2 linked regions of the Actinocorallia herbida genome follow. The protein of the gene in region 2 interacts with the protein of the main gene of each other region in a pairwise test. Links are inferred from orthologs where the notes say so. Each region holds a gene or a part of one and is shown on either strand. Other genes may lie near its edges. The genes, in order: topA and EDD29_RS24085.

Region 1 (14,660 bases), 4.2 Mb from region 2 along the record:
CGGTGGTCGTGCCGCCGAGGTTCCACGTGTAGGTGTAGGTGGCGGGGTCCGGGCAGGGTTGCGGGACCGCGCTCGCCAGGAGGCGCTTCTCGACGTCGTCCGGGTCGAGGGTGAGGCCGCCGTGCACGGGGTCCTCGGCGCCGAAGCGGCTGACGATCAGGGCCGCCACACCCGCGACGTGCGGGGCGGCCATCGAGGTGCCTTGCAGGGACGCGTAGTAGGCGTTGTCCTGTTTGACCACGTACGGGACGGCAGGGGTGCCGTCGCGGCGGATCGTGCCCGCCGCCTTGCCGACGTTCTCGGGGTAGGCGGCCCAGATTCCGATCTCGTCGTCGACCTTGCCGTCGGGCGTGTCGACCTTGTCGCCGCCGGGCGCCGCGAGCTTGATGTAGCCGAGGCCGAAGCTCGAATAGTAGGCCTTGCGCCCGCTGATCCCGGTCGCGGAGACGGGGATGACGTGCTGGCCCTCGGACGGCTGGGACACGCACGAGGGCGGGATCCGGCGCGTCGTGGGCTCCTCGCCCCGGACCGAGGCGAAGTTCGGGCTCGTCGAGTCGGTGAGCACCTTGGTGTAGTCGACCTGGTCGTTCCCGGCCGCCGCGATCAGCGTGACGCCCTTGTCGTGGGCGTAGCGCAGGGCGCGGTTCACGGCCCGGATGACGGTCCGCTGCTGGGCCTGCTGCTCCAGGGTGGCGGTCGGGTCGTTCGGGCAGTTCCACGCCCAAGGGTCGAGATAGTAGGACATGTTGACGACGTCGATGCCGTTGTCCGCGGCGTAGACGAGCGCGTCGAGGGTGGGCTTGAGGAAGAACTGGCCGGAGTCCTGCCCGGTCCGCAGGTTCACGAGGGTGACGTTCGGGGCGACGCCGGTGATCCCGACGCCGTCGTCGGGGGCGGCGATCGTGGACGCGATGTGGGTGCCGTGCTCGTTCTCGTCGATGTCGGCGGGGTCCACGCAGTCCTTGTCCGGCTCGGTCGCGCAGGGCCCGTCGATCGTGACCCCGTTGGCGTCCTCGGGGATGTCGGTGGTGAAGTTCCGGCTGAGCGCCCGGTCGAAGTTGGGCGCGATGTCGGGGTGGGAGGCGTCGATGCCGGTGTCCATCACCCCGACCAGGACGCGTTTGTCGCCCTTCGTCACGGCATGGGCTTCCGCGGTCTGGATCTGCCGCATGTCCCACTGCCGTTCCGCGACGGGCTTGCCGAGGCCCTTCGAGCCCGTCGCGCTCGGCTCCGGTGCGGCCGCGGCGGCGAGGTCGCCTGCGTCCGCGGCCTCGTTGTCCTTCGGCACGGCGGCGACCGGCCGGTTGGGCGCCACGCCCGCCAGCGCCTCGGCGCGCAGGACCGCCGGGACGAACCCGGTGTCCGCGGTCCGGACCGTGGCGTAGCCGATCTGGGTGTTCTCCTCCAGCACGGTCCCGCCCGCGGCGCGTACCGCCGCGCGGGCCGTGCCGGCCGACGTGTCGTCGGCGTACAGGACGAGGAACTCCCGCTCCCCGGGGATGGCCGGTCCCGCGTAGGCGGGCCGGACGATCAGGCAGGCGGTGACGGCGGCCACCGCGGTCGTGGCGGTGAGCACGCGCCGCATCGCACCTCCCGGGGTAAACGAGCTTCTCCCCGGAACGCTACCGATCATCTTCCCAAACCGGTTCCTGGCAGAGGAATCGGACAGGTCAGCCGGTGCGCAGCTCCATCATCATCGCCTCCACGGCGAGCAAAGGATTGACGTTGGCGGCGAGCCTCTCCCGGCATTCCATGATCGAGTCCAGGCGTCGGAGGGTGCCTTCCGGGGGCATTCGCCGGGCCTGCTGATCGAGTTCGCGGCCGCGGTCGCCGTTGACGAGCGGGATGGTCGCGCCGAACTGGAGCGCCAGGACGTCCCGGTAGAAGGAGGCGAGGTCGAGCAGCGCGCGGTCGAGCGCGTCGCGCTTCAACCGGGTCGCCCGCGACTTCTGCCGGTCCTCCAGCTCCTTCATCGCGCCCGCGGTGCCGCGCGGCATCCGCCCCTTGGCGGATTCGCCGAGCGCCTGGCGCATCGCGGAGGTCTCGGACTCGTTGAGGTCCTCGGTGATCGCCTTGGCCTCTTCCTCCGCGGTCTTCACCAGAGCCTCGGCGGCCATGACGGCGGCGCCGACCGCGGTGATCCGGGCGGGCACCGCGAGCACATCGCCGCGGCGGCCGCGGGCCGAGGCGTCGGCGGCGAGCTGCCTGGCGCGGGCGATGTCGCCCTGGGCGGCCTGGGCGCAGACCTGGGCGAGGTCGGGGTCGATCCCGTCGCGCTGGACCAGCAGCGCGGTGACGGCTTCGGCCGACGGGGTGCGCAGGGTCACCAGACGGCAGCGGGATCGGATCGTCATGACGAGGTCGTCCGGGGAGGGGGCGCACAGCAGCCACACCGTCCTGGGCGGGGGTTCCTCGATCGCCTTGAGCAGGGCGTTGGCGGCGGCCTCCGTGGCCCGGTCGGCGTCCTCGAACAGCACGATCTGCCAGCGCCCGCCGCTCGGCCTGGCGGCGGCCCGCAGCACGAGTTCGCGGGTCTCACGGACGGAGTAGGAGAGCCCCTGCGGCCGGACGACCTCCAGGTCGGCATGGGTGCCCGCGAGCACCTGGTGGCAGCCCGCGCAGTAGCCGCAGCCGGCGGGCTCGGCGGTGCACTGGAGGCCCGCGGCGAACGCGGTGGCCGCGGCCTCGCGGCCCGAGCCGGGCGGCCCGGTGAACAGCCAGGCGTGGGTCATCCCGCCCGCGCCCTCGCGCGCAGCCTCGACCGCCGTCTGGAGCTGCGCGGCGACCGGACCCTGCCCCACCAGTTCGTCGAACACCGTCACCACGCCAGGCTATTGCACCTCGCGGGCGCTCCGGGGCGGGTCGCCGAACCCGTCGGGGGCCCGGACGGCGGCCGGGCCCCTCGGCTCACGCGTCCTTGATCGCCGGGAAGGTCGAGGTGATGTCCTCGGTCGAGGCCGGGATCGGGTCGGGGAGGATCGCGCGGACGCGGGCCCGGATCTGCCGGGTGATCTCGTCCTGGTCCTGGGAGGCGTCGACGACGAGGTAGCGGTCGGGTTCGGCGTCGGCGAGGGCGCGGAACCCGCGGCGCACCCGCTCGTGGAACTCGTGCGGCTCGGACTCGATCCGGTCGGCGGGCGAGGCGAACCGGTTGAGGCCGACCGACGGGGGCACGTCGAGCAGCACGGTCAGGTGCGGGACGAGGTCGCCGGTCGCCCAGGCGTTGACGTCCCGGATCTCCTCGACGGCCTGCTCCCGCCCGTACGCCTGGTAGGCCAGGGACGAGTCGACGTACCGGTCGGTGATGACCACCGCACCGTTCTGCAGCGCGGGCCGGATCACCGCGTCGACGTGCTGGGCCCGGTCCGCGGCGTACAGCAGGGACTCGGCCCGGTCGGACAGCGCGGTGGTCTCGCGGTCCAGCAGGATCGCGCGAAGGCGCATTCCGACCTTGGTCGCGCCCGGCTCCCGGGTCGTCACCACGTCGAACCCGTGGTCGCGCAGCCAGATGGCGAGCAGCCGCGACTGGGTGGTCTTGCCCGCGCCCTCACCGCCCTCGAAGGCGATGAACAGGCCGCGCTCCCTCTTCTTGCCCGGGGTGGGCGGTACGTAGGCCACGCCCTGAAGCGCACCATAGAGATCGGCCTTCAGCGGGATGCCGCGCCGGTCGTCGGTGAGGCGGAAGGCGCCGAGCCCGGCGAGCAGCGTGACGACGGCGCCGATGAGCAGCACCTCCGCGGTGCCCTGGACGTGGTAGGTGAGGTCGCCGAGGGCGAGGGTGTGCTGTCCGAGGGCGCCGGACGCCGCGGGCGCGAGCACCGCGCTCACGGTGAGGACGACCCGGATCAGCGAGCGCAGGTAGGAGGAGGTGCGTTCGCGCAGATCGTCCCGGATCTCCGCGAGGGCGACCGCCTCGGCCGTGGCGCCCGCGACGCCCGCGCCGAACCCGACGAGCCCGGCCAGCACGAACACCGCGACGAGTTCCTGGATCAGCGCGGCGGGCACGAGGACGAACGCGGTCGCCAGCACGGCGAGGCCGAAGATCCGGCGGCGGCTCAGGTCGCGCAGGATGCGCGGGCCGAGGAACATGCCGGACGCCAGGCCGAGGAAGACCGCGGCGAAGAGCATCCCGTACCCGGCGTCCCCGGCGCCCAGCGCGTCGGCGGCCGGCCGCAGCACGCCGATCAGGAGGCCGCCCGCCAGGGACGCCCCGGCGAGCCCGACCACGAGGCCGCGGACGAGCGGGGTGCCTCCGGCGTACTTCCAGCCGTCGAGGATCCGCCCCGGAAGGGACGGCACCGAGACGGGGTACCGGGAAGCGCCGGTCTTCAGGGTGAACGCCACGACGGCCCCCACGAGGAAGACCCCTGCGGAGACGTACAGGGCCAGATCCGGCCCGGGGAGGAAGAGGTCGGCCAGCAGCGCCGTGACGGCGAACAGTACGCCCGCCACAGGGGCCGCCCCGTAGACAGTCCATACGGCGAGGCTCTTGGCCTGCGGATACAGCCGCGGAGGCACGAGGGCGGGAACCGTCGCGTCGTCGGCGGGCCTGCGCAGCAGCGAAGCCATCTCGGTGAGGAACGCCGCGGCGAACAGCCACTCAAGGCGACCCACGAAGGGGACCGACAGGAGAAGGGCGAACCTTACGACGTCCGTGGCGAGCATGACCGCACGGCGGTCGAGCCGGTCGGCGAGCGCGCCCGCGACGGGACCGAACAGCAGGACCGGCAGCAGCTTCGCGGCCAGCACGCCGCCGACCGCGTACGCCTGCGCGGCATAGGAGCCGGTCAGCGCGTGCGCGGCAGCGGTGAGAGCCAGGAGGCTCAGCCAGTCCCCCAGGCTGGACAGCGAGACCGCGATCCACAGCCGGCGGAACGGCTTGATCGACAACACGCCTGGATTGTTCATGCCAGGCAGGGTATCGGCGCCGGTGTCCCTATGCCTGCGACTTGGCCCTCGTGGTAGTGGACTTCGCCTTGGCCGTCGTCTTCGTCCCGGTCTTCGCCGTGGTCTTCGCCGCGGCGGGCGTCCGCTTCCGGGCAGGCTTGGGCCCGGCGGCGGCGACCTTCTCGCGGCGTTCCGCGAGCAGTTCCGCGGCCCGCTCGATGGTGATCGCCTCGACCTCGTCGCCCTTACGGAGCGACGCGTTGGTCTCGCCGTCGGTGACGTACGGGCCGAAGCGGCCCTCCTTGACCGTCACCGGCTGCTTGGAGACCGGGTCGTCGCCCAGCTCGCGCAGCGGCGGCGCGGCGGCCCTGCGGCCCCGCTGCTTGGGCTGCGCGTAAAGCGCCTTGGCCTCGTCGATCGTGACGGTGAAGATCTGGTCCTCGCTCGTCAGCGACCGGGAGTCCGTGCCCTTCTTCAGGTACGGGCCGAACCTGCCGTTCTGCGCGGTGACCTGCTCGCCGTCCAGATCGCCGACGACCCGGGGCAGCGACATGAGCTGGAGCGCCTGCTCCAGGGTGATCGTGTCCAGGGACATGTCCTTGAACAGCGAGCCCGTGCGCGGCTTGGGCGCGCCCGCCTTCTTGCGGCCCGACGCCGTCGTCGTCAGCTCCTCAGGCAGGATCTCGGTCACATAGGGACCGAACCGCCCGGACTTCGCGACGACCTCGAACCCCGTCTCCGGGTCGCGGCCCAGCGACCTGTCGCCGCTCGGCTGCGCGTAGAGCTCGTCGGCCTTGGCCTTGTCCAGCTCGTCGGGGGCGAGTTCCTCGGGGATGTTGACACGGACGCCGTCACGGTCGAGGTAAGGCCCGTACCTGCCTACCCGGATCATCGTGCCGGGATCGTCCTTCACCGGGAAGGACGAGATCTCCTTGGCGTCGATGTCGCCGAGGTCGCTGACCAGCTCCTTGAGCCCGTGCTCACCGTGGTAGAACCGGTCGAGCCACGGCACCCGCTCGGCCTCGCCGCGCGCGATCGAGTCGAGCGACTCCTCCATCTGCGCGGTGAAGTCGTAGTCCACGAGGTTGCCGAAGTGCTTCTCCAGCAGCTGGACGACGGCGAACGCCAGGAACGCCGGGACCAGCGCCGTGCCCTTCTTGAACACGTAGCCGCGGTCGAGAATCGTGCCGATGATCGAGGAGTAGGTCGAGGGCCGGCCGATCTCCCGGTCCTCCAGCTCCTTGATCAGCGACGCCTCGGTGTACCGGGCGGGCGCCCGGGTCGAGTGGCCCTCGGCCTCCAGCGTGTGCGGGTCGAGCACGTCGCCCTCGGTGAGGACGGGCAGGCGCGACTCCTGGTCGTCGGTGCCCGACTCCGGGTCGTCCGCGCCTTCGACGTAGGCCTTGAGGAAGCCGTGGAACGTGATCGTCCGGCCCGACGCGCCGAATTCGGCGGCCTCGCCCGTCGAGGACTCGCCGAGGATCCGCACCGAGACCGACTGGCCCGCCGCGTCCTTCATCTGGGACGCGATCGTGCGCTTCCAGATCAGCTCGTAGAGCCGGAACTGGTCACCGGTCAGCCGCGTCTCGGCGGGCGTCTGGAAGGTCTCGCCCGCAGGGCGGATCGCCTCGTGCGCCTCCTGCGCGTTCTTGACCTTCGCGGTGTAGACACGCGGCTTGTCCGGCACGTACTGCGGGCCGTACAGGGCGCTCGCCTGGGAGCGCGCGGCGGTGATCGCGGTCTGGGACAGCGTGATGCTGTCCGTACGCATGTAGGTGATGAAGCCGTTCTCGTACAGCCGCTGGGCGATCTGCATCGCGTACTTGGGCGAGAAGCCCAGCTTGCGGCTCGCCTCCTGCTGCATGGTCGTGGTCCGGAACGGCGCGTACGGCTTGCGCGTGTACGGCTTCTGCTCGACGGAGGTGACCTTGAACGGGCGGCCTTCCAGGCGCCCGGCGAGTGCCCTGGCGAACACCTCGTCGAGCTGCCGGGCGTTGCCCTTGACCTTGCCGAGGGAAGTGAAGTCCCTGCCCTGGGCGACGCGGGTGCCGTCGATGGAGACGAGCTTGGCCGTGAAGCGGTTGGGCTCTTCGTCCCGTCCGGTACCGAGATCCGCGCTGATGTCCCAGTAGTCCGCCGGGACGAACGCGATCCGCTCGCGCTCCCGCTCGACCACGAGCCGCGTGGCGACGGACTGGACCCGACCCGCCGACAGCTTCGGCATGACCTTCTTCCACAGGACCGGGCTGACCTCGTAGCCGTACAGGCGGTCGAGGATGCGGCGGGTCTCCTGGGCGTCGACGAGCTGCAGGTTGAGGTCGCGGGTGTTGGCCGCGGCGGCGCGGATCGCGTCGGGGGTGATCTCGTTGAAGACCATCCGGTGCACCGGCACCTTGGGCTTGAGCACCTCCTGGAGGTGCCAGGCGATCGCCTCGCCCTCCCGGTCCTCGTCCGTCGCCAGGAAGAGCTCGTCGGCCTCGCTGAGCAGCTTCTTCAGCTTGGCGACCTGCTGCCGCTTGTCGGCGTTGACGATGTAGACCGGCTCGAACTCGTGGTCGACGTTCACCCCGAGCCGACCCCAGGGCTCGGCCTTGTACTTCGCCGGCACCTCGGCCGCGTTCTCGGGGAGATCCCGGATGTGACCGATGCTGGACTCGACCACATAGCCATTGCCGAGGTAGCCCGCGATCTTCTTCGCCTTCGCGGGCGACTCGACGATCACCAGACGGGTGACTCCCGACCTGCTGCCGTTACTGGCTGGCACAGCTCTCCGACCTATCCGTATCGCGTCGAACGCTTCGTTTCCGACTTGACGTCACTCATGGCGCCTTCATCCCGACGGTACCCCCGATGACGCCCGTCCCCTGCCGAGCGGGGTTCCCGCCCACCACGCGACGATAAACCCTCGACAGGATGACACGCCTCAACGTCATGAGAGACCAGGCTCTTCCCGAAGGGTTCATCTCGCCGCTCCCGTCTGGCATGCTGGCAGGTGATGGTGGAGTACACCTATCTCATTCTGAATCTGCCGCGAGGGACCACGCGTGAGGCCGCCCGGCAGGTCATGACCGAGCACGCGGAATACGGCGGCTGGGAACTCCACACCGTGCGCGTCCATCGTGACGGAAGACGCAGGATCCAGCTCCGCAAGAAGATCATTCGGGCGCGCAGCACCCTGCACCAGCCGGCTTGAGTATCGGCAAAGCCACAAAGACCGACAATTTACCCGGGGGCTCCGTCCGCCCCGGGCCGCGCTCCCGGGACGGACGAAGCGTTCTCACCGGGGAGTCGCTCAGCGGCCGCCCACCGGGCCGCCCGGAATCGGCAGGGCCCCGCCGATCGGCGAGATGACCCAGGCGCCGCGTTCCGGCGCGCCGGGGGCCGAGCCCGCGGAAGAGGGCCTGGCCGGGGTCCAGCCGCTGTGCCTGCCATAGAGCCGCGGACGTTCGGGCTTCGGCTTCCAGGGCTCGATACCGGCCGCCGCGGGAGCGGACCAGGAGACCTGACGGACGGCCGGGGCCGGGGTTTCCGCGATCGGCCGGGCCACCGGTTCGCGGCAGGCCGCGGTGGCGGTGCCCAGGACGGCCACCGCGTTGCCGCAGAGGGTGGTGCCCTGCTGAGCCCCCGGGGAGCAACTCGCGGCGGCGGTGCCCAGGACGGTGATCGCGTTGCCGCAGATGGCGACGCCTTGCCCTTCCCCGGCCGGTGCGGTGGAGCAGCCTGCGACCGCGGTGCCCAGGACGGCGATGGCGTTGCCGCAGAGGCTCACGGGGGAGGCGGCGCCGGGGCCGCCGGTGCAGGTGCCGGACACGGTGCCGAGGACCGCGACGGCATTGCCGCAGACCTCGAGCACGGGAGGGGCAGCGGGAGGACACTTCCCGGGCGACTTGGTGCAATCCCGGGGCTCGGTGGTCTGGGCGTCGCCTTCGGGTGTCGCTCCGGCCTGGGGTTCCGGGTGGTGGCAGGGCGTGGCGCGGCCCGAAGGCTGGGCGCAAGGGGTCTGCGCCGGGCTCGGGGCGGGCGGGCACTCGGCGCGCGATCCGGAGCGGTGGTGGCCCGGTACCGCGCAAGGCGACGGCGCAGGGCCGCCGACGCAGTGGGCGGCCCGGCAGTCGGCCTCAGGCACCGGGTGAGGGGTCGGCACCACGGGAGCGACAGAGGCACCCGGATGACGGACCTCGCAAGGCTCCCCGCACAGGCCGGTGAGGGAGACCGGGAGAAGCGAATCCTCGGCGCCGCCCTGGCTCGTGCCAGGAGAGGCCGGGGCGGCGGCCGAGGTTCCGGGGGACCCGTCTCGCCCGGGGGTCTGGGCGGAGACGGCCGAGGGGTGCTGGAAGGCGCCCGTACCGAGCGCCAGGGCGCAGACGGTCAGGAAAACTCGGCTGACGCGCTGGGTCCGCGTACGCATGGGGCTCCCGGGAAGATCACGGATCGGATCGCGGGCCGTGCGTCCGGGCCGCCCCCGCCGTCCGGACACACGAGCTCCGCCCGTAGGGAAGGGGTGACCTCTCCCCTACGGACGGTAACGCTAGCACCACGCACTACCCATCGAGAGCCATAGAAAACATAAAAGTTATGCGTTGTCCAGGAAGCGGTCGAGAACGCGCACGCCGAACTGGAGGCCGTCGACGGGAACGCGCTCGTCGATGCCATGGAACATTCCGGAAAAATCCAGATCAGCCGGAAGGCGCAGGGGCGCGAACCCGTAGCAGCGCATTCCGAGGGTGGCGAACGACTTGGCGTCCGTGCCCGCACTGAGGCAGTACGGCACGGGGATCGCCCCCGGGTCCGCCCACGTCAGGGCCTCCTCCATCGCCCCGACGAGATTTCCCTCATATTCCGTTTCGACGGCGATGTCGTAATGCACGAATTCGCGCTCGACCTTGTCGCCGAGCAGCGCGTCGACCGTCTCGAAGAACTCCCGCTCATAACCGGGCAGAAACCGTCCGTCGATCTGCGCCTCGGCGTGCTGCGGAATGACGTTCGTCTTGTACCCGGCGTCCAGGCGGGTCGGGTTGAGGGTGCTACGGAGCGTCGCGCCGATCATCCGCGCGAGCGTCCCCAGATGCGGCAGTGACGCCTCGGGGTCCTTCGGGTCGAAGTCCACCCCGTACGCCTCGCACGCGGCCTCCAGGAACCGCCGGACGGTCGGCGTCAGCTGGAGCGGGAACTGGTACTGCCCGATCCGCGCGACGGCCTTCGCCAGCTCCGTCACCGCGTTGTCATCGTGGATCATCGACCCGTGCCCGGCCGTCCCGACGGCCTTCAACCGCATCCAGGCGAGGCCCTTCTCGGCGGTCTCGATCAAGTACAGGCGCCGGTCCCCCGGCACCGACAGGCTGAACCCGCCGACCTCGCCGACGGCCTCGGTGCAGCCCTCGAACAGGTTCGGGTGCTCGTCCACGAGGAAGTGCGCGCCGTACTTCCCGCCGGCCTCCTCGTCGGCGAGGAACGCCAGGACGATGTCCCGCTTGGGCCGCCGCCCCGTCCGCGCCCGGTCCAGCACCGACGCGAGGATCATCGCGTCCATGTCCTTCATGTCGACGGCCCCGCGCCCCCACACGCACCCGTCGGCGATCTCACCCGAGAACGGGTGGTGCGTCCAGTCCGACGCCTGCGCCGGCACCACGTCGAGATGCCCGTGCAGCAGCAGCGCGTCCCTGCTCGGCTCGGTCCCCTCGATCCGCGCCACCACACTCGTCCGCCGCTTGGCGGACTCCAGCACCGTCGTCTTGATCCCGACCCCTTCGAGCTTCTCCGCGACGTACTCCGCCGCCACCCGCTCCCCGGGCCCGTCCACCTCCCCCGTATTGGACGTGTCGATCCGGATCAGCTCCCGGCAAAGCTCGACGACCTCGTCCTCCATGGCTTCCCACCCTCCCGACTGGCACCTCCCCCCATCCTCCCAGCGCCCCCACCCCCACCGTCCACCCCCGCTCAACCCCTCATCCACCCCACCCGAAACCCCCCGATCCACCCCCTCCGAAGCCCCGTAAAGATCCGAATCGCGCCCACCCCGCCCCAGTGGTATGGTTCTTCTCGCCGCCGCGCTTACCAGCGCGGAGACACTCGTCCGGGTGGCGGAATGGCAGACGCGCTAGCTTGAGGTGCTAGTGCCCTTTACGGGGCGTGGGGGTTCAAGTCCCCCCTCGGACACCAAAGAAGACCCTGTTCGCGGGGTCTTTTTTCATGTCCGGAACGCCTTGGCGGGGACGCTGGGGGTCGGGTGGGGCCGGATTGCGGGCTGTTCGAACCGAAGCGTCCGGATGGCACTCGAATGGCGTGGCATCGCTGTGTGCGGGGTGGGGCGTCGCGCGGCGCTGTCGGTGCTCCCGCCCCCGCCGTGTGCCTGGAGGTCGAACAAGTGAACAAGACTCTGATGATCGGGATGTCGGCGGTCGCCGCCGGGGCCCTGCTGGCGTCCGGGAATCCGGCGACGGCGCAGGGGCCCGAGCCGAAGCACACGTTCACGCGGTTCCTGCCGTCGGACTTCGCCGGCGACGACCAGGTGACGCTGACCAAGGCGCTCGGGCCGGACGACGTGTGGATGTTCGTGACCGTGTACGAAGACCGCGTTCCCCGGGTGCTCGGACGGCACTGGGACGGGACGAAGTGGAACGAGGTCGTGCTCCCCGAGGGCGTCGGCTTCGTGAACGGGATCGCGGGCGGCGCCGCCGACCTGTGGATGGTCGGCGTGGGGAGCGAGAACACGACGACCTCGGACAACCTCGTCCTGCACTTCGACGGGCGGACCTGGGAGATCGTCAAGCGGATCCCGCGGTTCGACCACGCGCCGGACGGCCTCGCCGTCCTGCGCGACGGCTCCGTCCGGTTCTTCGTGGCGACGAACAAGGTCACCACCGTCTGGCGCTACGACCGCGGCACCTGGACCAGCACCACCGCCGCCAAGCGGCGCATCGCGGCCTCCACCCTGCCCAACGGCACCATCTGGGCCGTCACCCGCCCCGGGATCAGGCCGGGCCACTTCGACGGACGCACGTGGACGACGGTGAAGGCCCCGTCCCGCGCCCTCCTCGGCTGCACGAAGACCGACCCCTGTGACGGCGTCGACGCCGAGGACCTGGTCGCGCTGTCCCCGGACACCGTCGTGATGAGCGTCTCCGTCCGGCGAAAGAACGGCGGCCAGCGCTTCTCCGTCGTCCGCTGGAACGGCAAGAAGTGGAGCGTCCTGTACCGGACGGGCGCGGACTCCGTCGCGTCCCTGACCCCCGACGGCAAGGGCGGGTTCTGGGCCGTCCGGGACAAGCCCCACACCGACGTCGCGCAGCACTACACCAAGGCCGGCAAGCTCGTCTCCTACGGCTTCGACCTCCCGCGCAAGTGGCTCTCCTACGACCTGACCGTCGGCCCCGGCGGAGGCGTCATCGCCTACGGCTCCAACTTCAGGAAGGCGATGGCCTGGAAGCTCGCCAAGTAGGGCGGACGGCGAGGGATCCGGTCAGGACGACCAGGCGACATCGGCTGATGCGCCCCGCCAGGAGTGCTCCAGGAGGCGGCGCGGAAGGGCCGCCGACGGGCGGGCCGGATGCCCGGTCGGCCGCCAGAACTCGCCTTCTTGGCCTCACTCAGTGGATGGCGAAGTGGAAGCGCGACAGCTGGCGGATCTCCGAGACGAAGGTCGTCGAGAACGTCGGCCTTGGAAGGCTGGAAGCCGCCACCGCGACGCACGAGGTCACCTGGAAATGGGTCGAGGGCCACTCCGGAGTGCGACAACGAACGAGCCGATGAGCTCGCCGCGCAAGGCCGGGAGGACTCCCGGGCGGCCGTTGCAGCTCCCGAAGGATCGGCCTCGCACCGCGGACGGGCGAGGCATCCACGACCTGATCGTCGGGCAATGCGTCGAGACGCAGTGCGCTCCCGTACCGACAGGCCTCGTCGCCCGGGTCGCCATCACCGCGAGAGGCCGGAGCACGCATCGGGTATCCGACTGCCCCGGCCTCCTCGACGGGCACCGCCACGCCACCTGGCGCGGCCACGACACCCGCGAACCTGAACTCGCGCCCCTCCGCAGCGCACGGTCCAAGGGCTACGCGCCCCGCGAACGCCGTCTGCCCAACGCGTGACCGACAAGCCACGAGGGCCCGTCCAGATGGCGTCGATGCCACGATGCGGGACGGGACTTGGAATCAGGACGATCCTGGATCCCCGCGGGGTGTTCCCGGGGCCCTGGTGGATGTCGGGTCTTCTTGGGTCAGGAGCAGGGGGCGATGGTTTCGGGGGTGGGGGTGTCGGTCGGGATGTTGACTACCACGCGGCGGAATTGGAGGAGGCCGGCGGTCAGGGTGACGAAGCCCTGGGGGCCCGTTGAGGGCCTGCACGCGGCGTTGACGTAGACGCGGCGGTCCAGGCGGGTGCCGTTGCGTGTCAGGGTGAATCCCTGGTTGGGGTATTCGGTCACGCGGAAGTTGAGGGAGACGTTGTCGTCGCCGATCGTCGCGCTCACCGTGTTGTTGATGGACGGGGCGGGGAAGATCAGCGGGTCGGCCGCGCGGTAGGACAGGGTGACGTTCGTGCCGGAGCCGCTCGCGGAGCCCGTCGCGGTGTCGGCTTCGGACCGCTGGCAGTGTTGCGGCGTGGGGTTTCCCCGCCTGGTGATCAGCCAGTGCCGCGTGGTCACCCCGCCGGCCGGGCCCACGGGCCGGACGTTGGTGACCGCCTGTCCGTCCCAGTCGAACTCGACGCCCCCGGTGACCCGGTGACTGCCCTCGTAGCCGATGTGGGCGTCGCCCTGGAAGTACGACTCCTGCTTGACGAGGTCGGGGAATTTCCCGCAGTCGTCCACGAGGTCGCGCGTCGAGATCGAGTAGGGCACCACGTGGTAAGGGTCGACGACCTTGTCCGTGGGTATCCACGATTTCATTTCGAGCAGGAAGTGGTCCTTGGGCGCTTCGACCTGTGCGGTGTAGGGATTGAAGGTGCACGAGGGGACCGAAGGCGAAGTGGGGGTTCCGGAACCGGTCACGGAGACCTGGTAGACGCCGGCCTTCGCGTATTCGTGGCTGCGGGTGAACCCCTCGGACCCGTAGGAGACGTTCTCGGTCGTGCCGTCCCCCCAGTCGACGCGGGAGGTCCAGGCGCATCCTGTGCCGGACACCGTGTAGGTGATGGCGAACGTCCTGTCCTGCAGACAGATGGCACCGGGGGCGGTACAGGCCGCCGCGTTGACCGCGGCCCTGGCGGCCGGGCCCGCGGCGGCCGGGCCGGCGGACGGTTCGGCGGCCGCCGCCGGAACGGCGAATACCGGCGACACGAGGACACCGCAGATTCCGGCCGCGATCGAAGCGCGTGTGAACGCCATGGCGAGTCTCCAATGATCGGGGGGCGCCGAAGGAGCCCGAGGGACCGGCGGACCCACCGCCGAACCGACCCTTGATCTCCACGGCTCGGGCCGAGCGTAGATACCGGTGGGAATCCGGTTTCCGTCGGACGAGGGAGACGCGTCCTCCAACGCCGGGTGGTACTGCTGGTGGGATGAGGGGATTTGCTCGGCGGGAGTTCGAATTGGTGCTGCTGCGCCGGATGGCGGACTACCAGCCCGACCTGGTCTGGGAGGCGGTGCGGGCGCTGGAGGGCACGCGCACCGAGATGCGGGAGGTGAACGCGCGGTGGCAGCGGATGCTGCGGTCGCGCGCGTCTCCCGGTGCGCGGCAGAGGTTCGAGGCGGTGTTGGGGCCTCCCGAGGCGGTGATGGAGCGGCGGCTGGGGGACGTCGATTTCGCGGCGTCGCACTGGACGCTGCCGCTCTGGCCCGA
Region 2 (14,213 bases):
GGCGGGGCGGACAGCAGGGTCACCCTGTGCGCGATCATCAGTCGGCCCGCCTCGACCGGATCCCAGCGGCGCAGGCCGACGGTCCTGCCGCCGTTCAGCAGGGCCGTCATCAGGACGCTCAGCCCGGAGACGTGGAAGAGCGGATACACCAGGAGGGACACCGGCGGGGGAAGGTGCTTCCTGAGGACGTCGGCGGGTACCCCGTGGAGGCGCGAGTTGAGCTCGATGCCCGATTCCTTCAGAAACCTCATGTTCGCGATCATGTTGCCGACGTTGCGCTGCGTGAGAACCGCGCCCTTGGCCCTTCCGGAGGTGCCGGAGGTGAACAGGATCCAGGCCGGAGCATCCCGGTCGACGGGCACGGGCTCGGCCTCGCGGCGGTCCGTCCCGGCGAGCGCCGCGTAATCGAGCGGCCCACCGGGCCCACCGGACTCGCGCACCACGACGACCGGCACGGCGCAGCCTCCTTCGGCGAGCCTCCCCGCCCTGGGCTCGTCGGCGATGACGACCGAGCACGGGACGTCGTCGGTCGCGGCGCGGAGTTCGGCGGCCGAGCCGCGGCTGTTGAACAGCACGGCGACGGCGCCGGCGCGGGCCACCGCGAACAGGGAGACCAGGTACTCGGGCCGGTTGCGCATGACGATGCCGACCCGGTCCCCCGCGGCGACGGCGAACTCGTCCCGCAGCGACGCGGCCAGCCTCCGGGCCGCGCCGAGCAGCTCTCCGATCGTGTGCTCGCGCCCTTCCTGGACGAGGAGGACGCGCTCCCCGAAGGCGGACCCCGCCTCGGCGAAGAAGTCCCCGAGGTTCGCGGGCGCCCGCTTGAAAGCGCGGAACTCCAGCCCGCCGACCGTCACCTGTTCGAGTTCGAAGTCGCCTCCCGGCCCCGTCAACTCGGCCACCACGTCCTGGTGCAAGGTCACGACCGGCTGCGGCATGCCCACTCCCGGGAACGATAACAGGAATCTGACTCTCGAAAATTAGCGCCCGGTCGGTGATCGGACAAGGCCCGGATCCTGGTCTCCTGGGATCCGGGAAGCCAGGTGATCTGATGCCGTAGTTCGCGTCCGAACCGGTCGTGAGTCGATCCGGCCCGCGGAATCGAACACGGATGCCTGCGGCCCGGCCGTGGTCGGCGTGACCGCCGGAGCGCCGCGCCTACGGCGACCGTGAGGTACCGGCTGGAGGCCGCGCACGACCGTGCCGGGCCGCTAATCCGTGCTTCTGTGGTCGCGCTCCAGGATGGCCAGGTTGTGCATCGCCAACGGAGCCGCGTAGGAGTGCCCGGAGTCCGCGGCCTTCAGGAGCCACGAGCGCGTCGCTCCCAGATCTCCCTGCCCCCACTCGAACATTGCCAGGTTCAGCATCGCCCTCGGCGCCTGGTCCTCGTCCTCGGTCTCGATCGCCTTGACGAACCAGGAGCGGGCCACTTCCGTGTCTCCGCCGTGGTCGCGCTCCAGGATGGCCAGGTTGTGCATCGCCAACGGAGCCGCGTAGGAGTGCCCCGAATCCGCCGCCCTCGCCAGCCACGAACGCACCGCCTCGTGGTTCTCCTGTCCCCACTCCAGCAGCCCCAGGTTCAGCATCGCCCTCGGCGCCTGGTCCTCGTCCTCCGTCTCGATGGTCTTGACGAACCAGTAGCGGGCGGCCTCGATGCCGCCGGCCGGTGGGCGATCCGCCGCGGATGGATCCGCGGGCTCGGCCGAAGCGGCCAGGGCGTTGAGCACAAAGGTGTGGTCGGGGCGATCGGCGGGGTCCTTGTGGAGGAGGTTCTGGATGAGGTCGGAGAGGCGGGCGGGGATGTCGGAGTGGGTGACGGGCGGTGGGGGGAGAGTGAGGTGCTGGCCCATGAAGGCGGTGACGGTGGGGCCGGGGAAGGGAGGGGCGCCGGTGAGGAGGGTGTGCAGGATGGCACCGACCGCGTAGAGGTCCGTGCGGTGGTCGACGGGCTGCCCCAGCCACTGTTCGGGAGCCATGTAGGCGGGTGTGCCGACCTGGCGGCCGTCGATGCTGTGGCTCGCGGTCGCCTCGGCGATGTGGGCGATGCCGAAGTCGCAGATCTTGATCCGGTCGCCCGCCAGGAGCATGAGGTTGCCCGGTTTGAGGTCGCGGTGCACGATCCCGTGCTCGTGGGCGGCGCGCAGGGCGCGCACCACCTGCTCGACCAGCCGCACCGCCCGGCCGGGCTCCAGGCCCTGCGGATGCCCTGCGATCTCACGGCCGAGATCCCTGCCGTCGAGGAGTTCCATGACGAGGTGCCACTGCCCGTCGTACTCGCCGAAGTCCTCGACCGACGTGACCCCCGGGTGGTTCAGCCGGACGGCTATCCGCGCCTCCTGCCGGAACTTGCTCAACCACAGCGGTTCGGAATCCGCCACATGCCGGTGCAGGAACTTGACGGCCACCCGCCGCTCCCTGAGCAGGTCCTCGGCCGTCCACACCTCGCCGAACGCGCCCTGCCCCAGCTTCTCCTCCACCCGGTAACGCCCGGCGATCTCCAGCCCCGTCCGCACTCACGCCTCCCAGAAGTCCGGCCGTCGCCCCATCCTCTCCCGGTAGGGGCGCGTGCGGGAAGTCGCGCGATCACACCGAGGCCGAACGCCGCGTCCCACGATCCGATCGACGGGGCCGGCGCCGCGCTGCTCACCGGATGGCTCGCCCTCCGCGTCCCGGTGGTCTCCGGACGGTCGAGCAGCCGAAACGCCCCCGCCTCAGTCGGTGACGGGGATCTCCACGTAGCCCGTGGCGCCGCGTTCCATCGACGCCCTGCCCGCCGTGACCCCGGCGACCCACGCCTCGAACCCGTCCAGGTCCTCGACCGGCACCGCCACCTCGGCCTCCACGCCGACGCCGTAGCGCACCTCGCCCGGCTGATGACCCCGACCATGCAGATCACCCAGAAAGCGGCCCGCCAGCGCGTGCTCCACCCGCACCGTGACCGTCACCACCGGGCACAGCTCCACCACCCCGACCGCGTCCACCGCCGCCGCGACCGCCTCCCCGTAGGCGCGCACCAGACCGCCCGTACCCAGCTTCACCCCGCCGAAATACCGCGTCACCACGGCGACCGTGTCGGTCAACCCCCGCCGCACCAGCACCTCCAGCATCGGGATCCCCGCCGTCCCGGCTGGCTCCCCGTCATCGCTGCTCCTGGTGATCTCGCCCCGCTCACCGAGCACATAGGCCGTGCAGTTATGAGAGGCGTCACGATGCGCACGCCGATGACCGCTCAGGAACTCCGCCACCTCGGCCTCGGTACGCACCCGGGCCAGCGTGCAGACGAACCGCGACTTGCGGATCACCAGCCCGTGCGACCCCGCCCTCCGAATCATGCGCATCGTGCCACCGAGTCTACGACCGCCCCGGCACACCCCACGTCAGAGCCTAGGCGCAGGGCCACCGGAGCCGCGTGGCCGTCGTCCCACGGGGGCGAGGACCAGAGCGACGAGCCCCGGTGGGCGACGGGCGGGTTCGACCCATTGGTCACGAGGGCGGCGAGATCCGGGCGGCGACGACGATCGGGCTCCTGGGCTCCCTCTTCCCGACGTCCTTCGTGCCGTACGCCGTCCCGCTCCTCCTCCGCTGGGTCTGGTCAGGCCTTCCCCGCTGACGACGGACCGGTGCGGCCGCCGTTCGGCTCCTTGAGCTAGCCCATGCTCTCCACCTGCGCGCCGAGCACCCGCAGGATGACCTCCCGGTAGATCGGGTTGGCGATCTGGAGGGTAGGGCCCCGGGTGGTGAGGCCGAGGACGCGGACGTAGGAGACGCCGTCGTGCAAGGCCGGGTCCGTCGGCGGGAACGTCCCGGCGACGAGCGCACGCTGCGGTCCCAGACCGTTGTCCCGCCATGCGACGCCGCACAGATCCACCGCGAGCCGGCTACGGACCAAAGTCCTGCGGTCCACGCAGGGCTGAGACAGTCGACAGGAGCATCATCATGGGTCAACTGGACGACAAGATCGCCCTGGTCACCGGCGGCACCTCGGGAATCGGCCGGGCGACGGCACAGCGGTTCGCCGACGAGGGCGCGTTCGTCTTCGTCACCGGCCGCCGCCAGGCCGAGCTCGACGCGACGGTCAAGACGCTGGGCGGCAACGGCCGGGGAGTGCGCGGGGACGTATCCCGCGCCGAGGACCTCGAGGAGATCTTCGCGCAGATCCGCCGGCACGGACGCGGCCTCGACGTGTTGTTCGCCAATGCCGGCGGCGGGTCGTTCGCCGCTCTGCCCGACGTCACCCCCGAGCACTTCGACGAGACGTTCTCGATCAACGTGCGCGGCACGCTGTTCACCGTGCAGAAGTCCCTTGCGCTGCTCAACCCGGGGGCGTCGGTCATCCTGGCCGGTTCGACCGCGGCCACCAGCGGCACGGCGGCGTTCGGCGTCTACGCCGCGAGCAAGGCCGCGATCCGGTCGTTCGCCCGTACCTGGGCGGTGGAACTGGCCGACCGGGGCATCCGCGTGAACACGATCGTGCCGGGCCCGATCGAGACCGAGGGGCTACGCGGGCTGGCTCCGGACGAGGCCTCGGCCGACGCACTCGTCCGCCAGCTGGGCGACTCCGTGCCGCTCGGCCGCCCGGGACGGCCCGAGGAAGTCGCCAACGCGGTGCTGTTCCTCGCCTCCGACCAGAGCAGCTTCGTCACCGGCAGCGAACTCTTCGCCGACGGCGGCGACGAACAGCACTAGGCGTTTGCGGCGGGCCCCGCGAGGGGCTCCGGTCCCCGTCGGCGAGGCGCGACCACGGGTGAGGCTTCGGACGGACGTCCGTTCATGCCGCCCACATGCTTTTCTTCCTGGTGCAGAGGGGTGAGCGGCGATCCGCGCGGACGCGGACCGCCGGTCGGCTCCGGCCGACGTGAACGCCAGGTGCACGCGCGACCGATCGGCCTTCCGGTCGAGGTTCTCCAGCCGGGTCGAGCCGAGCCGTTCGGCCTCTGCCCTGACCACTACACGCAGGCGGGGAGGCGAACGCCTAGATCGAACGACCGGGCTGCTGCGCGGCGCGGTGGCGGGTCCGACGGTCAGGTGGTGCGGCGGTAGCGGATGTGGGTGGTCAGTGGGGAGTGGAGCACCTCGACGGGCTCGAAGTCGAAGTCGATCCCGTCGAAGATCCGCTCGCCGGAGCCGAGCAGAACGGGCGCGATGTCGAGGGTGAGTTCGTCGATCACCCCGGCTGCCAGTGCCTGCCGGACGGCCGAGGCACCACCGGCGATGTCCACGCCCTTGCCGCCTGCGGCCTGACACGCAGCGGAGTACGCGGCGTCGAAGCCGTCGGTCACGAAGTAGAACGTCGTCCCCCCTTCCATCGGGATCGGATCACGGGGATGGTGGGTCAGTACGAACACCGGCGCGTGATAGGGCGGTTCGGCACCCCACCAGCCCGACCAGTCCTCGTCCCAGTCTTCGCGGACCGGGCCGAACATGTTGCGGCCCATGACGTAGGCGCCCCTCGGGCGCATCAGCCACTCGTTCGCGATCTTGTCCGCGTCGTTTGCCCGCGGGTCGCCGATGTGCCAGCCGTGCAACTCCTGCCCCCGCTTTCCCAGGGGGGCCTCACGGCTCTGGTCAGGTCCGGCGACGAAGCCGTCCAGCGAGATCGACATATGGCAGGTGGTATTCGACACCGTGAACTCCATCTAGTGGTCGTGCCTGGGCAAAAGGTCGCGCGGACGCTCGGTCGGATTCGATCGCCGGTGCGCGAGGAGACCGACGGCCGGACGCAGAATCATCGGATCAGCCCTCCGCTCCCTTCCGAACGATCTCGGTGACGTAGGCGGCCAGGTTGCCCAAGGTCTGCCGGCCGCCCTCGATCGCGTGGTACTTCTCGACCGCCTCGTCGCGCAGCTCCCTGGTGGGGAACACCGTGCGCATCTCGATGCGGGTCGCCGTGCCGTCGGGCGTGAACGTCAGGATCGACTCGAAGGCGTTCGGGTCGTCGCGGGACTCACCGTGCAGCAGCGCGATCCGCTCCGGCGGGGCGATCTCCCGCCAGGTGATCCATTCCTGGTAGTCCGTCCCGTCCGGTCCGTGCATCACGAAGTCCCACTCCCCGCCGACGCGGAACTCGAACGCCCGGGTGGTGGTGGTGAACCCCTCCGGTCCCCACCACCGCGACAGGTGCCGGACTTCGGTGAACGCCTCGAACACCAGTTCTCGCGGGGCGTCGATGACCCTGGAGATCACGACCTCGCGGTCGGCCGTCGCGGACGCTCCCCGTCCCATCTCGCTCATCAGCCATCCTCCTGCCTTGCCTGCTTCAGGTCCTGCACGTACGCGTCCAGCCGGTCGAAGCTCTCGTGCCAGAACCGCTCGAACCCGCCGGTCCACTCGTGGACCGGCCGCAGCCCCCGGGCGTCAAGGCCGTACAGGCGCTGCTTGCCCGCCTTGCGGTCCCGAACCAGCCCCACTTCCCGGAGCACCCGCAGGTGCTTGGACGCACCCGGCTGGGTCATTCCCAGTTCCCTGGCCAGCTCGGTCACCGGCCGCTCACCCGAGCGCAGCAGTACCAGGATCTCCCGGCGCTGCGGCTCGGCGATCGCGTTGAAGACGTCCGACGTCGTCGCTGCTCGTGCCATGGGCCCCATGATATTCCCTTATCGGCATGTATCAAGCCGGAGGCAGACTCTCCCGCGCCCCCACCCAGGTCTGTTCGGCGAACGGTGGGAAGGTCGTTGTTGCTGTTCAGTGATCGTTGCGGGTGAGGCGGCCGTCGAAGGCGAGGTCGAAAGCGCCCGGGGCTGCTTTTCAGCGTCGTCCCCAGTGGGCCTGACCCGTGCCGGTCGGGTCGGGTCCCAGCAGCGCGAGATGGACGCATTTCTCAGTTGCCTGCTCGTGCGGGCGGTGTGCTTCGCGCCGCGGCGGGGCCTTTGCGAGTGCGACCGGGATGGCCCGGCCCTCGCCGGGGGTCCGGCGAGGGCCGCGGACGTGGTGGTGCGGGCAGGTCAGGCGGTGAGGGCGGGGTAGTCGGTGTAGCCGCGGTGGTCGCCGCCGTAGAAGGTGGCGGGGTCGGGGGCCGTGTAGGGACCGCCCGCGGCGAGGCGGGCGGGCAGGTCGGGATTGGCCAGGAACAGGCCGCCGAAGCTGATCAGGTCGGTGGTGCCGTCGGTGATCAGGGCGAGCTGGTCGGGGCCGGTGATCGTCCCGGGGGTGTGGGGGTTGAGGATGAGGGCGCCGTTCCAGCGCTTGCGCAGCTCCAGGGTGAGGTCGCGGTCGCCTGCTTCGGAGATGTGCAGGTAGGCGAGGCCGGACGGGTCGAGCGCGTCGATGAGCGCCTGGTAGGTGCTTCGGTGGTCGTCTTCGGTGATGTCGTTGAAGGCGTTCGCCGGGGAGATGCGCAGGCCGGTGCGGTGCGCCCCGATGGCGTCGGCGACCGCGAGGGTGGTCTCGACCGTCAGGCGGATCCGGTTGGCGGAGCTTCCGCCCCAGCGGTCGGTGCGCCGGTTGGCGTTGGTGGACAGGAACTGGTGCAGCAGGTAGCCGTTGGCGCCGTGCACCTCGGCCCCGTCGAACCCGGCGGCGACGGCGCTTCGGGCGGCGGCGGCGAAGTCGGCGATGGTCGCGGTGATCTCGGTGTCGGTGAGCTCGCGTGGGGTGACGAAGTCCCGCGGGCCGTCGGCGGTGTAGACCTGGCCTGCGGCGGCGACCGGGGAGGCGCCGACCGGGGTGAGGCCGTCGGGCAGAAGGCTGGGGTGGCCGACCCGGCCGGTGTGCATGAGCTGCGCGAAGATCACACCGCCTTCCGCGTGGACGGCGTCGGTCACCGTCCGCCAGGCCGCGATCTGCTGCTCGGTGTGCAGGCCGGGAGTGTTCGGGTAGCCCTGGCCGACCGCCGACGGCTGGATCCCCTCGGTGATGATCAGCCCGGCGGTGGCGCGCTGGGCGTAGTAACGGGCGGTCAGGTCGGTGGGGCTGCCGCTCGGCCCGTGGGCGCGGCTGCGGGTCATCGGGGCCATCGCGATCCGGTTCGCGAGGGGGAGGCCGGACAGGTCGAAGGGGTCGAACGCGGTCGTCATTTCACAGGTTCCTTCACAGGTCGAAAGTCCGTCGGGCGCCGGTCCCGGCGCGGCGGTGGGTCACAAGGCGGAGAGGACGCGGATCCGGTCGGCCATGACGCGGCGGGCGATGTCGGAGGCGTGGGCGATGCCTTCGAACTCGTGGGGGACGCCGGGGTGGAGGTGGAACTCGACCGGCACGCCGGCCTGGGACAGGCGCAGGGCGTAGGTGAGGTCCTCGTCGCGGAAGAGGTCGAGCCGGCCGACTTCGATGTGGGCCGGCGGCGGGTCAGCCATGGCGGCGGCGCCGGGGGCGAGGGCTTCGGCGACCTGCGGGTCGAGGGCGAAGGACATGGAGGTTCTCCTTGATGCGAAGGGCCGTGCGGGAAAGGGCGGGGTCAGGGGACGAGGACGGTCTTGCCGGGCAGCATTCCGGCGGCGGCCTCGGCGTGGACGAGGGCCAGGTCGGCCAGGGGACGCCGGGCCGCCACGTCGATCCGCAGTTCGCCGGCGTCGACGAGGGCGACCAGCTCTGCGAGCCGGGCGGAATCGCTGCGGGCGAACACCCGCACCGCCCGCACCCCTCGTGCCGGATCGTCCGAACCGGGGGTGGTGGTGCTGACGAAGACTCCGCCGTCGGCGACCAGGCCGACCAGGTCGGCGGTCTCCTCCGGTGAGGTGTCCACCAGGTTCAGCACCACGTCGAACCGGTCCCCGGCGACCGCCCGGGTCAGCGGGACGGCGGTGTGGTCGACGACCCGGTGCGCGCCGAACCCGCCCACCCGGTCGGCGCTGCGCTTGCTCGCCGTCGCCGTCACCTTCGCTCCCGCCTTCGCGGCGAGCTGCACGGCGTACCCGCCGACGGCGCCGCCCGCACCGTTGACCAGCACGCTCTGCCCGGCGGCCAGCTCCGCGTGCTCGAACAGCGACTGCCAGGCCGTCAGCCCGACTGCGGGCAGCGCGGCGGCGTCGGCCAGGTCCACCGTGCCAGGGGCGGCCGCCAGGAGCTCGGCCGGAACCGCGACGAACTGCGCGGCGGCCCCGTCGGCGTTCATCGGCAGGAACGCCACCACCGCGTCACCGATCTTCCAGCCGATGACCTCCGCCCCGACTTCGGCGACGGTCCCGGCGACGTCGATCCCGGGCACGTGCGGGAAGGTGAGGGGGAAGACCTGCTGCAGGAAGCCCGCGCGGATCGCGACGTCCACAGGGTTGAACGAGGTCCCCGCGACCTGCACCAGCACCTGCCCCTTCGCGGGGACGGGACGGGCCGCCTCCTCATGGACCAGGACGTCGCCGCCGCCGTGGGCGTGGTACCGCACTGCCTTCATGATCTCTCCTCCGTGGTTGCTTCGAATTTGAAGCATGAGAGAGAACCTAACTTGCTTCGAATATGAAGCACCACCCCGAGCCCGGTGATGATCGTCACAGTGCTTCGAGTTCGAAGCATGTACAGTGCGAGCATGAACGACCACGACGCCACGACCGCCGACGAAACCGACGGCGACGTCCCGCCGCTCGAACCTCGCCAACTGGAGGCCTACTTCGTGCTGCTGGAAGCCGTCGGCCTCCTCCAGCACTCCGTCGAACAGCAGCTGCGCGCCGAAGGCGGCATCACCTACGTCCAGTTCCAGCTCATCGCACGCCTGTACCACGCCCCCGGCCCGCTCACCATGACCCAGCTCGCCGACGGCGTCGTCTACAGCCGCAGCGGCCTCACCTACCAGGCCGGCCTACTGGAGAAAGCCGGCCTCATCACCCGCGGCCCCTCCCCCGACGACGACCGCGCCACCCTCGTCACCCTCACCGACACCGGCCGCACCCTGTTCCAGACCGTCCTGCCCGGCCACGTCCGACTCTCACGCACCCTGCTGTTCGACCCGCTCACCAACGACGACGTCACCCACCTCGGCGACATCATGACCCGCGTACGCGACCACATGCGCGCCCAGCCGCCCCGCTCCGCCACCCCCCGCAAACGCCGCAGCCCCGCACAGCCCTGACCCCTCCCCCGGCACGGCCCACGCGACGGCGAAGGTCCCGGAACACCCGGACTCGCACGAAAACGGACCAGGCGCCAGATGCCTCCCCGCAACGGACCACCTTCCGCACCGGTTCCCGGCGGGCAACGGCGAACGGCCGCTACGGCGGCTCCCTCGACGGGCGCATCCGCTTCGCGGTGGAGGTCGCGACGGCCGTGGCGGAGGAGATCTGCGGCGAGGTCCCAGGCGGCCCGTTCCGCCGGTGTCCTGCTGCGGCCGTAGGCGTCGGTGCGCGGCCCACGGCCGTCACCCTCACCTTCAAGCGCCCCCGGGGAGCCCGATCCGCCACCCGGAGCCCGCCTCCCCCAGCGCCGGGAAACCGACCCTCCTCGCCTCGGCGTCGCTCCCCACCGCCTCACACACTGGTCAACGCCTTCCGCCTTGACTGAACAGACCTCGGAGCGCCCTGTCTCCCCGGCGGGAGCTGCGAGCGGCTTCGGGGCGGGCGTCATCAGAGAAGGAAGGCCCTGTTGATGAGGACGGCTGCGGCGGTGGCGGCGGCCGCGCCGCAGAGAAGTGCGGGCAGGGCGTAGGCCCGATCGCGCGCTGAGCGGGCGAGGGCCACGGGGAGCAGGACGCCGATCAGGAGATAGCACCAGGCGGCGGTTCTGCCCGGGCCGCTGTTGGAGTTCGCGTCCGACGCGAGTGACAGGAAGTTCAGCCCCTCCATGATCCAGACCGAGCCCGTGACGCCCGCCGCCGTCGCGCGGATGCGGCGCCGTCCGTCGGCGAGCAGCGACCCGGCGGCGGCGTACACCGGTCCCGCGATCGTGCCCGCCGCGATCCAGATCAGCACGGACGTCGTGCCGGCGGCGTAGCCGCGCAGCTCCGAGGTGACGTAGTACCCCGCGACCAGGCCGGCTTGTGACAGGAGGCCCGCCACGACGGCGCCGCGCCAGCGCCCCCGGGCACACGAACCGACAAGAAAGGCGACCATCACCCACGGAGCGGCCGAATTCACCAGCGCGTGCCAGCCGCCGGTGAGCACGCTCTGCCCGAAGGACGTCAGCGCCCCGCCCGCAAGGCCGACGACAAGCGCGAGCGCGCACAGCGACCACGGCCTGGAGAGCCTGGAGACCCGATCGGATCCGGTCACGGTGGTCCTCCTGGACGGCGCTCTGGCCGGGGCATCTCCCCCGGGGGGCGCCCCACGATATCCGCCTTTCCCCGTCCCGATCGGGCCGCTCGTCTCCCGCTTCGGCCCCGTCGGCACCCTCCTGCACGCCTACGGCTAAGCCACCCGCACCCGCGTGATCGAAACCGTCCGACCCGCCTTCGCCCCGACGTCCACGGCCCGAAGTCCGCTTCACCGCCGCCTTGACCCGGTCGGGCCGGGCGGGTCAGGCGCGCGGCACGGCCACCTTGAGGTCGCGGGGGTGTGGCGGCGGAAGGGGCGTTTGAGGGCCGGAGGTAGAGGCAGCGGCGGGGTGTTCCGCGCAGGCGCCTCCCTTCGCCGCCGACCGCTTCGCGCTGGCCGTCGACACGTCCGTCGTTTCGGGATTTTCGTATTGTTCCGGCGGTTTCGTGGGAGCTGCGGCAGCATGGGTTGCCATGGCGCGTGCGCGGGTGACCGAAGAGTGGATTCGGGCCAGGGCCGGCGAGCGGACCTTCAGCCGGGGAAGGGTCTACTTCGCCCGCGGCAAGGTCGGGAACCTCTCGGTGACCGCGACCGGCACGACCGCCAGGGTGAACGGCACGAAACCCTACGAAGTGCGGGTGGCCCTTCAGGCCGACGGGCTGTCAACACTGTGCACCTGCCCGATGGGCGACGACGGCGGCCTGTGCAAGCACGGCGTCGCGACCGCCCTGGCCTGGCTGGCGCAGGACGGGCCGCTGCCCCTCCCGGACGCGCCCGAGAAGATCACCGACGCCCGTCTGCGCGACTTCCTGGCCGCCCAGGACCCGGAGTGGCTGGCCGCGGAGCTGATGAAGGCCGCCGCGGCGGACCCGGTGCTGCGCACGAGACTGGAGGTCGCGGCGGGCGCCGACCCGGGCGCGGTCGTTGACGTCGAACGGCTGCGCCATCGCCTGGCCGTCCCGATGGGCGTCCTCACCGCGCCGCGCTACGAGTACTCGACCTACGCGGACGGCGACCCGGCCCTCGCCCGGTTCGAGGAGGTCCTCGAAGAGCTGGCCGCGCTGACCGCCGGAGGACTCGCGCCGGTCGCGATCGAGCTGACCGAGTACGCGATCGACGCGCTCGTCCCGCACGTCTCGGATTCCGAGCACCTCATCCAGACGATGCTGGCCGAGACGAGGGAGGTCCACAAGACCGCGTGCGCCGCCGGCCATCCCGACCCGGTCGCCCTCGCCGACCGCATGGTGGACCAGGCGGACGCGCTGTTCGCCGACGCCCTGCCCGCCTACGCCGACGCTCTCGGCCCCGAGGGGATGGCCCGCTACCGGGTCCGGGTCGAACGGGCGATGGCGCGTCAGGAGTCCGACGAGGAGCTGGAGCTCGACTCGGAGACCTTGGCGAGGCTCCGGACGCACCTCGCCGAGCACGACGGCGGCGCCGACGGGCTGATCGCCCTGCTGGGCGACCGCGAACCCGTCCTCGCGGAGATCGTGCGGATCGCCGAGGCGCTGGCGGCCGAAGGCAGGGACGCCGACGCGATCGGCTGGATCCGCGGCCACCTGGAGCGCTTCAAGGACCCCGGCCCCCACCGGGACTGGACCGTGTGGCGCGACCTGAGGGGACTGCGCGAGCTGGCCGCGCGATGCCATGTCCGGGCGGGAGACCGCAGGGGCGCGGTGGAGCTGCTCTGGCCGGTCTTCACCGACCTGCCCATGGACACGACGTACAAGGCGGTCGTCGAGGCCGCGGGCGACCATTGGCCGCGCTGGCGGGTGCGGGCGCTGTCCCTCGTCCCCGAGCTGCTCAGCCGCTCGGGCGGCTCCGGACACACGACGCTCATCGAGATCCTGCTCCTGGAAGGCGAGGCCGAAGCCGCCTGGCGCGCCGCCCTCGACCACGGCATGTCCGGATCGGCCCTCCTCGCGGCCGCCAGAAGCCGTGCCGAGACCCACCCCGCCGACGCGATCCCCGTCCTCCTCGACGCCGCGGAGACCACCATCTCCGGCACGGGCAAATGGCGCTACTCCCACGCCGCCGACCTCCTCGCCGAGGCCCACCTCCTGGCCGAACGCTCCGACGGTCTCGCAGCCTTCACCCGCGAACTCGTCGCCCTCCGCCTCCGCCACAAACGCAAGTCGGCCCTCCAAGGCTTCCTCGACAAGGCAGGCCTGCCGTAGCGAGAGACCCGAGCACTCCCGGCAGCGCGGCCTCCGCTTCCTTCCCGCCGAACCGACCCGCGGACTTCACGCAGTAAGGCGGTCGTGGTGTCGGGCGAAGGCGGCGAGGACGCCGTCCGGGCGTCGTCGGAGGTCAGGTGGGGAGCCGGGAGAGGAGGGTGGTGAGGGGTGGCGACGGGGGGCTGCCGGAGGGGTAGTGGAGGACCGGGGTCGGGCAGGGGAGGTGGAGGATCGTCGAGGTGGCGGTGCGGGAGGTCGGGTCGGTGAAGAGGATGACGTCGACGGTGGCGGGGGGCTTGCGGGCTGAGGAGTTGAGGCAGCGGCGGGGTGCTCCGCGCAGGCCTTCCCTGTGGGCGGCGGCGAGGGCCGGGAGGTCGGTGCGGACGTCGAGGGTGGCGCGCAGGACCAGGCGGTCGCCGTCGGGGACGTAGCGGCAGGCGCGGACCACGGCGGGAGGGAGGGGCAGGACGGGGCCCTTGTCACGCCAGATGCCGCGGACGATGCCGGGCACGAGGGCTCCGGCGAACGGAGCCATCAGGTGGTCCATGACGGGACATGGGGGCGGCTCGACGTCGGCGGGGTCTGCGGCGGCGTGCTCGGTCCGCCACAGCCGGGCGAACAGGCGGGTCAGGGCCGAGGCGCCGGCGCGCACCGCGCCGTCCGCGGCGACCTCGCCCAAGTTGAAGTCGAACGACAGCACGGCGCGCTCGCCGTCCGGATAGGTCAGGACGAGGTTGGTTTCGGGAAAGCCGGGCAAGAGGGCGGAGCGGAACGGTTCGCTGTGCGGCAGATGGTCCAGGGCGCGCTCCAGTTCGGGCACGCCGCGGGTGATCCGCAGCGGATCCGGCCAGGCCGCGAACGCCGACGTGCAGAGCACCGCCTCCACGGCCCCGTCCCGCACGAGATCCCGTGTGTACCCCGGGCT

Evidence for each region.
Region 1: the proteins of EDD29_RS24085 (region 2) and topA interact in binary tests that used the Escherichia coli proteins (3 or more experiments, as listed by UniProt). The link is inferred for Actinocorallia herbida from one-to-one orthologs.

Annotation. Positions count from the first base shown.
Region 1 is NZ_RJKE01000001.1:9,483,118-9,497,777, reverse strand. The notes cover bases 4,737-8,041. They hold topA (type I DNA topoisomerase), read right to left. Parts: upstream 7,652-8,041; coding sequence 4,937-7,651; downstream 4,737-4,936. Other genes in these bases: EDD29_RS43275 (DUF5703 family protein), read left to right, coding at 7,883-8,041; tmk (dTMP kinase), read right to left, coding at 4,737-4,908. Outside these bases: EDD29_RS43295 (S8 family peptidase), read right to left, coding at 1-1,585; EDD29_RS43290 (DNA polymerase III subunit delta'), read right to left, coding at 1,671-2,822; more of tmk, read right to left, coding at 2,908-4,736; more of EDD29_RS43275, read left to right, coding at 8,042-8,080; EDD29_RS43270 (hypothetical protein), read right to left, coding at 8,180-8,740; EDD29_RS43265 (M20/M25/M40 family metallo-hydrolase), read right to left, coding at 9,461-10,753; EDD29_RS43255 (hypothetical protein), read left to right, coding at 11,252-12,325; EDD29_RS47965 (RNase H family protein), read left to right, coding at 12,373-12,636; EDD29_RS43245 (hypothetical protein), read right to left, coding at 13,100-14,206; EDD29_RS43240 (hypothetical protein), read left to right, coding at 14,380-14,660. UniProt on the Escherichia coli protein: Releases the supercoiling and torsional tension of DNA, which is introduced during the DNA replication and transcription, by transiently cleaving and rejoining one strand of the DNA duplex.
Region 2 is NZ_RJKE01000001.1:5,305,699-5,319,911, forward strand. What follows is about bases 1,526-4,383. They hold EDD29_RS24085 (IMPACT family protein), read right to left. Parts: upstream 3,339-4,383; coding sequence 2,712-3,338; downstream 1,526-2,711. Other genes in these bases: EDD29_RS24080 (serine/threonine-protein kinase), read right to left, coding at 1,526-2,513; EDD29_RS24090 (hypothetical protein), read right to left, coding at 3,647-3,868; EDD29_RS24095 (SDR family NAD(P)-dependent oxidoreductase), read left to right, coding at 3,937-4,383. In the rest of the region: EDD29_RS24075 (class I adenylate-forming enzyme family protein), read right to left, coding at 1-938; more of EDD29_RS24080, read right to left, coding at 1,212-1,525; more of EDD29_RS24095, read left to right, coding at 4,384-4,686; EDD29_RS24100 (dihydrofolate reductase family protein), read right to left, coding at 5,022-5,636; EDD29_RS24105 (SRPBCC family protein), read right to left, coding at 5,734-6,231; EDD29_RS24110 (ArsR/SmtB family transcription factor), read right to left, coding at 6,231-6,575; EDD29_RS24120 (alkene reductase), read right to left, coding at 6,942-8,012; EDD29_RS24125 (alpha/beta hydrolase), read right to left, coding at 8,073-8,345; EDD29_RS24130 (NADP-dependent oxidoreductase), read right to left, coding at 8,390-9,322; EDD29_RS24135 (MarR family winged helix-turn-helix transcriptional regulator), read left to right, coding at 9,455-9,994; EDD29_RS24140 (DUF6518 family protein), read right to left, coding at 10,485-11,129; EDD29_RS24145 (SWIM zinc finger family protein), read left to right, coding at 11,585-13,288; EDD29_RS24150 (hypothetical protein), read right to left, coding at 13,422-14,213.